2 regions of the Massilia sp. AB1 genome follow, and region 2 is predicted to be linked to the other one. Evidence: riboswitches for the same ligand, from Rfam matches in the RefSeq annotation. Region 2 holds a riboswitch; the other holds the start of a gene.

Region 1 (4,736 bases), on a different contig from region 2:
AGGGCGGAGCGGGCCAGGCGTCCGGCCCGCGGTTTGAAGTTGGTCACGCGCGGCTCGTCGATGACATGGGGGAGGTCGAACCATATCATGCTGGATGAGTGGAGAAACACGCGCATTTCCACGCTCTCCAGGCCGCCGCGGCGGCCTGGAGACGGGGCTTACAGCGCCGGGCTGGCGTTCATGCGCTGGGTATGGGTCCAGCGGTGGTCGTAGGCCGACACCGCCGAGCTGTAGGTGCGCCAGGTCTGGCCCTCGCCCGGCCACGGGTCCATGATGTAGACGTAGTTCACGCCGTTATAGGTCTCGTAGCCCCGGCCGGCCATGATGTGGCCGCCGCCGTTGGTCCAGCCGTAGCGGATCACGAAGGGACGGTTGGCATTGATGTCGGCCACCACGCTGCTCCAGGACGAGGCCACGTTGTAGGCGGTGTTCGGCACGCCCCAGGCGGACAGGATGTTCTGTACGCTGCCGCTGGTGCCGTACATGGAGTTCGGCTGGTTGGCGTAGCTGCTCCAGTCGAAGATCGTGTTCCCGCACGCGTAGTTGATCCCGAAGGCCCAGTTCACGATCTGGCACTGGCTCGGGGTCTTCTTGTACAGGTTCAGGATCGCCTTGCTGGTCGCGGACCAGCACCACTGGCTGTGTTCCTGGGTGGTCAGGGGAACGTTGAGGGTGCGCCACTGCGCGAAGGCGCTCGGTGCGGCCAGGGTCAGCGCCGCGGCGGCCAGCAGGCCTGTCAGTCGTTGGTTCATTATTTGTCTCCGTATGGGTGCTTGTCGTTGGCGCCGTCTCAGCGGTGCTCGTCCAGGTTGCGCTTGACCGCCGCGCGCAGGGCTGGCAGCAGTTCGGCTTCGTCGGCCAGGGCGGCGGTCGGACGGCCGAAGGCGTCGGTGCGCTGCAGGGGCAGGGAAGCGCGCGCGGAATACAGGGGCGCGAAGCGGGTGCCGCCGGCGGTCTCGACTTCGAGCAGGTCGGAACGGGCCTGGTAGATGCGCAGCAGGCGCAGGTTGGAGCGGTCGGCATTGCCGTGCGCGGCGACCAGGGCGTCGAGGTCCCTGGACAGGACCGCGGCGCCGTAGGCGACCGTCTGGTAGCGGCCGCCGTGCTGCTCCACCGTCGCCATGCCGATCGGGCGCTCGCCCAGCAGCACCACGAAGCGCCATTGCTGGGCGTGGCGCGCCATGCTTTTCATGCTGCCGCGGCCGCGCATCAGCTGGTCCGGATCGATGGTGTAGACCGGGAAGCCGTAGCCGATGCGCGCATCCTTCAGCGCGCGCAGGTCCTGGACCTCGAGCGGAAAGCCGTCCGGGGCCGCGCCCGGGCGCTGGAGCTGGTGGTTGATGAACTGGCTGAGATCGCGCTGGGCCGCGGCGAAGGCCGCGGACTGGCCGGCCGCGGCCTGGCGCGCCGCGCCGGGATCGGCGGCCTGCGCTTGTACTGCGGGTCCCGCCAGGCCGAGACCGATGCCGAGCGCCAGGGCCGCGAGCCTTGCCCGAGCCATCCTGTATTGCCGTTGTTGAGCTTGCATTGACGACTTCTCCTTGAATGTGAAGGTGAAAAGCGGCCCGCCTGTCCGAGCGGGCGTCTGTTGCTGCTGCTGCAAAAGGACACGCATGGCGTGCCGGACAACCGGGACGAGCGCTAGGACGGCGTCGGGAAACTGCCCTGGCGATGAGGAAGGAAGGCGGTGGCGCGCTGCGCAGGCGCGCACGGCGCCGCGGCGCCGCCAGGGGCGCCGGAGTCAAGTTCGGTATGCATGAAATCCAGACACAAAAAGCGTCACAAGGGAATCCGCGCGCTCATTGCGCGTCGGCACCCCCTCTGTGCTGGACCTGAGAGATTTCGCAGGCCGAGGTAGGGCCTGCTTGCTCCTTCGGTGCGCCGGGTGACGGTCTCCCGGCGGCTCTTCAGAGTGTGAATGCGGTATCGGTCCTTTTGCCTGAGAGATTCCGGGGCGGTTGCTCCTTCGGCGCTGTCGGATAGACAGTCTCTCCCGATACCGCGGCCGGCGCCTGGGCGCCAGTCGTATAGACAGGATAGCCCAGCTATTTCAAATAACTCAACGGTTTTATCCCGCTTGTTGTTTTTGCACCAGCGTCTGCATGTCGGCTCAGCGCCCCGCGTCGCGGTCCCGGCGCTGGTCCAGCTTGTCGCTGTCGTCGTCGGTGCCGGCCCGGTTCCCCAGGCCGCCGTCCGCGGCGGCCGCATCGCTGGGATTGCCGCCGCCGGCCATGGCGACTTCGTCTTGCTGGCGGTTCTGCTGGCCCTGGCTACCCTCTGCCTTTTCGACCGTGCCTCCCGGCACGGGCCCGCCGGCGTTGCCGTGGCTGGTTTGCGGCGCGCCGGCCGGGCCGACATTGCTCTCCGGCGAAGCGCTGTTGAAGTTGGTGTAGCGCCCGGACGTGGCTTCGCGCTGTTCGTTCTGGCCGCCGACGCTGGAGTAGCCGGCGCTGTCGTCGGCCACGAAGCCGGAGCCGGAATCCGCGCTGCCGCGCAGGGCCTGGCCTCGGCGCTGGTCGTCGTCGCGGCCGCGTTTCGGGGTGGACTTATTTCTATCGTTCATCATGTTCTCCTTGGCATAGATGACGGGACAGCTTCATCTTAATCATCCGCACCTGGAGCCCAATAGGCGCACGGTACAAGGCTGCGTAGGAGGAGTCGGACGTGGCCGACCTGACAAAATCGCCAGCTTGCCGCCAGGACAGGCCGCCACGTACACTGGAAGCGCCGGCCTCTTTCACAAGATACAAGGATCCCCCCCATGATCGTCGACTACCTCGCCAACCACAAACAGTTCATCCCCGAGATCGCGGACCTCATCTTCGGCGAGTGGTCCGACCTGTTCCTCGCCAACGGCGTGGACAAGGCGCAGCTGCTGGCGATGCTGGAAGAGCGGGCCAACACCGAGCGGCTGCCCATCGCCTACGTGGCGGTACGGGACGGCGAATTGCTGGGCACCGGCAGCATCAAGATGGAAGAGCCGAGCACGCGGGAAGGGCTGTCGCCCTGGCTGGCGGGCATGTACATCAAGGAGGCTTACCGCGGCGGCGGGGTCGGCGAGCAGATCGTCAAGGCGCTCGAAGCCAAGGCCCAGGCCCTCGGCGTCGAGACCATGTACCTGTCGGTCGGCCGTGCGGTCAGCTTCTACAAGAGGCTCGGGTGGAGCATCATGGAAGAGCGGGTCACGCCGTCCGGCGCCACCCTCATGAGCAAGCGCCTGGCCGCTTGAGCGCTAGACGGTCGTATCCTGGCCGATGCGTTCGGCCTTCCCGGCGGCCGGGACAGCTTCCACAGGCTCGGCGCCGCGGCCGTCGCGCAGCCAGGCGAACAGCACCGCCATCATGAAGGGGCCGACGAACAGGCCCAGCACGCCCATGGTCGAGACGCCGCCGAGCAGGCCGAACAGCACCGCCAGGAAGGGCAGGTTGACGCGCTGGCCGATCAGCTTGGGGCGGATGAACTTGTCGACCATGAACAGCTCTACCGCGCCCCAGGCGAACAGGCCCAGGGCCGCGCCGGCATGGCCCTGGCCCAGCAGCAGCAGCGAGACCATGGTGAAGGACAGCGGGGCGCCGCCCGGGATCAAGGCCAGGTAGCCGGTGATCACGCCCAGCAGGGCGGGCGCGGGCGCGCCGGCGATGGCGTAGGCGATGCCGAGCACGATGCCTTCCAGCACGGCGATCGAGCACAGCCCGAGCGCGGTGCCGCGCACCGAGAGCGGCAGGATCGCGCGCAGCCTGGGATAATGCGCCGGCAGCAGGCGCTCGCCGGCGCCGTCGACATAGCGCACCACGGCCGGGCCGTGCAGGTAGAGCACGAACAGGGTCAGCAGGGTCAGGAACAGGTAGAGGGCGTTGGCCAGGATGGTCGAGCCCCAGAGGCGCGCCGCGCCGGTCAGCTGCGGCATGAAGTCGCCCAGCCCGGTCTGAATGAGGGCGCGCAAACCGCCGGGCACGGCCAGGTGCTCGTTCCACCATTTGATGGCCGGCTCGGCGAGCAGCGGCAGGCGGTACAGCCAGGACGGCGGCGCCACGCCGGTCAGGTTGACGTTGGTCAGCATCCGCTCGATGCCCGCCAGCTCGTTGGTGAGGGCGTTGAACAGCAGGATCGAGGGACCGATGAAACTCACCAGCAGCGCCACCAGCAGGGTGGCGGCGCTGGCCAGGGGCGGCCAGCCGCGGCGCAGCAGCAGCTGGTGCAGGGGCCAGGTGATCACCGCCAGCAGCCCGGCCCAGGCGAGCGAGCCCAGGAAGTGCTGCAGGAGGTAGGCCAGCGCCGCGGCAAACAGTACTGGCAACAACAGTGGAGCGTACCGCATCGAGGTTCCTGGCCTTGTTGGTAGTTCTTTTAAGTTCTCTTATCCGCGTTGCAGGGCAGCGATACGGTCTTCGCACGACGGATGGCTGCTCAGCAACGACATCATACCGCCTCCGGCGATGCCCGAGGCAGCCATGTTCTTCGGCAGGCCGCCTTGCGCAATACCGCCGAGGCGGGCCAGCGCGTTGATCATCGGGCGCGGCGTGCCCAGGATGCGGGCGGCGCCCGCGTCGGCGCGGTATTCGCGCTGGCGCGAGAACCAGGCCACGATGACGCTGGCCAGGATGCCGAACAGGATGTCGCAGACGATTGCGGTAATGGTATAGGCAATGCCGGGGCCCGTGCTTTCTTCATCGTCCTTGCGCAGCGCCTGGTCGACGAACCACGCCACCACGCGCGCCAGGAAGATCACGAAGGTG
Region 2 (4,736 bases):
GCTGATCCTGTTTTCTCCGGCCCCGCCGGAAGCAGGCATCACTTGTCCAGCCCGCCGCGCATCGAGCCGGCGGGCTTTTCTATGTGTCGGACAAAGCGCCACGGCTTCCTTGCCTTATCCATAGGCCTGACGAATAAACGGGCCGCGGCCATCGGCCAAGCCGATGTATCGGGCTACCGAGCCTGTTGGGCCGACTCAAATATTGCGCAGGATCGCACCCTTGGGCGGCGCGAAATCGCGGATGTCGTTGACCAGGCCGGCGGCCTTGGCGTCGCGCGAGTTCAGATGCAGGTCCGAATACTGGTGGATGCTCCACTGCTCCGGGGTCAGCTCGACGGTCTTGCGCAGAATCGACTCGGTGCGCGAATCGTCGGCACGCAGGCCCTCGACGATGATGTTGAGCGCATCCGGACGCGAACCGGGCGAGGCGGTCGCATGCGACTTGTGGACCATGAAGCGCGCCGTCTCGCTGCAATAGCGCTCCGTGCCGCACAGGTAGAGGATGACCGCGATCGAGGCCACCGCCCCGCCGTTGTACATCACAAACTTGATCGGCGAGCTGGCCATGAAGTTGTACAGGCACAGGCCGTCGCTGACATAGCCGCCGTTGGACTGCACCAGGACATGGGCCGTCTCGATGCCGTCCTCGGTCATGGCGGCGACCGCGTCGAAGACCCGGTGGACCATGTCACTATTGACGTCGCCAGACAGCGTGAACCAGCCTGTTTTTTCCTGTTGTGCTTTGTCTTCGCTCATAGTTTTTTCCGCCTGCAAAGTGAGTGTGATAAGTGTAGCAAAACCGGCCCGCGAGCCCGGATGCCGTGCGTCAATAGTGCGCGGCAATGCTTTTAGGAATCGAAATGCCCGCGTAACCGCCCTACCTACCAACGTCATCCCGGCGAAGGCCGGGATCCAAGTTTGCTCGCGTTCCCGCCCACGTTTTGGCTGCCGGCTGCCCAACGAACTTGGGTTCCGGCCGAGGGGGACGCCGAGTCCCGGAACGACGTTCTGAGGGTAGGGGCCGCCCCTTCCTTCCCCTGGTTTCCCCCTTAGCTGGTTGACAGCAACCGCCCTCTCGCATATCCTCCACAGTCTTGACAGGGAGAGCGCAGCACGCTGCCGCCGAAGGGGCACTACCCACAAACTCTCAGGCAAAAGGACCGGTCAAGGAGCGGCGGCGCATCGCGCGGCGGCTCAACTCTGGAGAGCGGCCGCGACACAAGCGGCCCACCGAAGGGGCAGGCGGCCAGGCCGCTATCTCTCAGGTACCAAGGACAGAGGGGAAAACAGCGCACGGCGACGTGCCCGCACCCCTATTCAACTGCCCTGAGGATTCCATGACGCTCAAAGCGACTCCGCTCAATTCCGCTCACCGTGCCCTAGGGGCCAAGATGGTCGACTTCGGCGGCTGGGACATGCCGGTCAACTACGGCTCCCAGATCGAAGAGCACAACGCGGTGCGCACCGACGCCGGCATGTTCGACGTGTCCCACATGTGCGTGGTCGACCTCAAGGGCGCCAACGTGCGCAGCTTCCTGCGCGGCCTGCTGGCCAACAACGTCGACAAGCTGCAGGTCCCGGGCAAGGCCCTCTACTCCTGCATGCTGAATCCCGAAGGCGGCGTCATCGACGACCTGATCGTCTACTTCTTCAGCGAAGACTGGTTCCGCATCGTCGTCAACGCCGGCACCGCCGACAAGGACGTGGCCTGGATGAACCAGCAGAACGCCGCCACGAATTCCGGCCTGGTCATCACCCAGCGCCGCGATAGTAGTGATGAAAATCGCGACCCGATCGCCCTGATCGCGGTCCAGGGCCCGAACGCCCGCGCCAAGGCCTGGGAAGTGCTGCCGGAGACCAAGGCCGCTTCCGAAGCGCTCAAGCCCTTCAACGTCGTAATCGTCCCGGACACCGCCTTCGGCGAAGTCATGGTGGCGCGCACCGGCTACACCGGCGAAGACGGCTTCGAAATCGGCGTCCCGGCATCCAAGGCCGAAGCCCTGTGGAACGCCTTCGCCGCCGCCGGCATCAAGCCCGCCGGCCTGGGCGCCCGCGACACCCTGCGCCTGGAAGCCGGCATGAACCTGTACGGCCAGGACATGGACGAGACCGTGAACCCGCTGGACGCCGGCCTGGGCTGGACCATCGACCTGGTCTCCGAGCGCGACTTCATCGGCAAGGCCGCCCTGCAGGCCAAGGGCCAGCAAGCCAACTTCGTCGGCCTGATCCTGCGCGAAAAAGGCGGCATCCTGCGCGCCCACCAGAAGGTCCTCAGCGCCGCCGGCAACGAAGGCGAGATCACCAGCGGCACCTTCAGCCCGAGCATGCAGCAGGCGATCGCCCTGGCGCGCGTGCCGCTGGACGTGGCGGTCGGCGACACCGTGCAAGTCGTGATCCGCGACAAGCAGCTGGCCGCTTCCGTCGTCAAGCTGCCGTTCGTGCGTAACGGCAAAGTCCTCGCCGCCTAAAAGAACAAGCAATATAATCACCGCGTCACCCATACCAGGAGCCTTTAATGAACATCCCTACCGACCTGAAATACACCGAGTCCCACGAGTGGGTCCGCCGCGAGGCTGACGGCACCCTGACCGTCGGCATCACCGAATACGCGCAGGACGCACTGGGCGACATCGTGTTCGTCGAACTGCCGCAGGTCGGCAAGGCCTTCACCGCCGGCGACGACGCCGCCGTGGTCGAGTCGGTCAAGGCCGCCAGCGACATCTACGCTCCGGTGTCGGGCACCGTCACCGCGGTGAACCAGTCCGTGGCCGACGCGCCGGACTCGATCAACCAGGACGCGTACGGCGCCTGGCTGTTCAAGCTCCAGCCGACCGACGCCGGCGCTGTCGACAAGCTGCTGGACGCCGACGCCTACGGCAAGACCACCGACAATTAATGTCGCCGAGGGCGCGCCGCTGAATGCGGCGCGCCCTTTTAGTTTCACGAAGTCCCGAATTCCTCATCTTCGCCAGCCCACAAGGCGCCGGCAATTCATCTGGCCACCATCATGACCCGTTCCAGCCTCACCCAACTTGAAGCCCGCGATTCGTTCATCCCGCGCCATATCGGCCCGTCCGAATCCGAACAGGCAGCCATGCTGTCGACCCTCGGCTACGCTTCGCGCGCCGCCCTGATCGACGCCGTGGTTCCCGCCAACATCCGCCGCAAGGACACCCTGGACCTGGGCCAGTTCGTCGAGCCGCGCACCGAAGAAGACGCGCTGGCCACCCTGCGCGCGCTGGCATCCAAGAACAAGGTCATGAAGTCGATGATCGGCCAGGGCTACTACGGCACCCACACCCCGAAGGTCATCCTGCGCAACATCTTCGAGAACCCGGCCTGGTACACCGCCTACACCCCCTACCAGCCCGAGATCTCGCAGGGCCGCCTGGAAGCGATCCTGAACTTCCAGCAGACCATCACCGACCTGACCGGCATGGGCATCGCCAACTCGTCGATGCTGGACGAAGGTACCGCCGCCGCCGAAGCCATGACCCTGCTGCAGCGCGTCGGCAAGTCCTCGTCGAGAGTGTTCTATGTCGCCGACGACGTGCTGCCGCAGACCCTGGAAGTGATCCAGACCCGCGCCCAGCCGATCGGCGTCGAAGTTCGCGTGATCGCGGCCGGCGACATCGAGAAGCTGGAAGAGACCTGCTTCGGCGTGCTGCTGCAATACCCGGGCGTGAACGGCGAAGTGCGCGACTACCGCGCCGCCGTGGAACACCTGCACGCCATGGGCGCGATGGTGGTCGTGGCCGCCGACCTGCTGGCCCTGACCATGCTCACCCCGCCGGGCGAATGGGGCGCCGACGTGGTCGTCGGTAACAGCCAGCGCTTCGGCGTGCCGCTCGGTTTCGGCGGCCCGCACGCCGGCTACCTCGCCACCCGCGACGAATTCAAGCGCAGCATGGCTGGCCGCCTGGTCGGCGTGACCGTCGATGCGCAGGGCAACCAGGCCTACCGCCTGGCGCTGCAGACCCGCGAACAGCACATCCGCCGCGAAAAGGCGACCTCGAACATCTGTACCGCCCAGGTGCTGCTGGCCGTGATGGCCGGCATGTACGCGGTCTACCACGGCCCGCAAGGCCTGAAGCGCATCGCCCAGCGCGTGCACCGCCAGACCGCCATCCTGGCGCGCGGCCTGCAGCAGCTCGGCGCGGAAGTGACCAACACCACCTACTTCGACACCCTGACCGTCAAGGGCGACGCAGCCGCGCTGCACGCGGCCGCCGTCAACGCCGGCATCAACCTGCGCCGCGTCGACGACCAGCACGTGGGCGTGTCGCTGGACGAGACCACCACCCGTGAAGACCTGGCTGCGCTGTTCGCCATCTTCGGCAACGGCAAGAACGTCGATATCGACGCATTGGACGAAGACGTGGCGGACGCCTTCCCGGCCGCCCTGACCCGCGAAAGCGCCTACCTGACCCACCCGACCTTCAACCGCTACCATGCGGAGCACGAGATGCTGCGCTACCTGCGCTCGCTGGCCGACAAGGACCTGGCGCTGGACCGCACCATGATCCCGCTGGGTTCGTGCACCATGAAGCTGAACGCGACCTCGGAAATGATCCCGGTCACCTGGCCCGAGTTCTCGAACATCCACCCGTTCGCGCCGAACGACCAGACCGTGGGCTACCGCGAGATGATCGACCAGCTCGAAGCCATGCTGTGCGCCGCCACCGGCTACGCCGCGATCTCGCTGCAGCCGAACGCCGGCTCGCAGGGCGAATACG

The links. A riboswitch is a leader RNA that binds a small molecule or an ion and turns the genes downstream of it on or off. The one in region 2 is predicted to bind glycine.
Region 1: linked by a shared signal. The riboswitch ahead of J8847_RS06140 (hypothetical protein) and the one ahead of gcvT (glycine cleavage system aminomethyltransferase GcvT) in region 2 are both predicted to bind glycine.

Annotation. Positions count from the first base shown of each region.
Region 1 is NZ_JAGKSG010000007.1:22,234-26,969, reverse strand. It holds gene J8847_RS06150 (hypothetical protein) at 1-47, opposite strand, end outside; gene J8847_RS06145 (C39 family peptidase) at 159-752, opposite strand; gene J8847_RS06140 (hypothetical protein) at 791-1,501, opposite strand; glycine riboswitch at 1,818-1,915, opposite strand; glycine riboswitch at 1,918-2,006, opposite strand; gene J8847_RS06135 (hypothetical protein) at 2,111-2,563, opposite strand; gene J8847_RS06130 (GNAT family N-acetyltransferase) at 2,762-3,229, shown strand; gene J8847_RS06125 (AI-2E family transporter) at 3,233-4,318, opposite strand; gene htpX (protease HtpX) at 4,358-4,736, opposite strand, start outside.
Region 2 is NZ_JAGKSG010000011.1:1,296-6,031, forward strand. It holds gene J8847_RS08660 (hypothetical protein) at 1-5, shown strand, start outside; gene J8847_RS08665 (ATP-dependent Clp protease proteolytic subunit) at 196-756, opposite strand; glycine riboswitch at 1,090-1,173, shown strand; glycine riboswitch at 1,191-1,288, shown strand; gene gcvT (glycine cleavage system aminomethyltransferase GcvT) at 1,338-2,468, shown strand; gene gcvH (glycine cleavage system protein GcvH) at 2,516-2,896, shown strand; gene gcvP (aminomethyl-transferring glycine dehydrogenase) at 3,008-4,736, shown strand, end outside.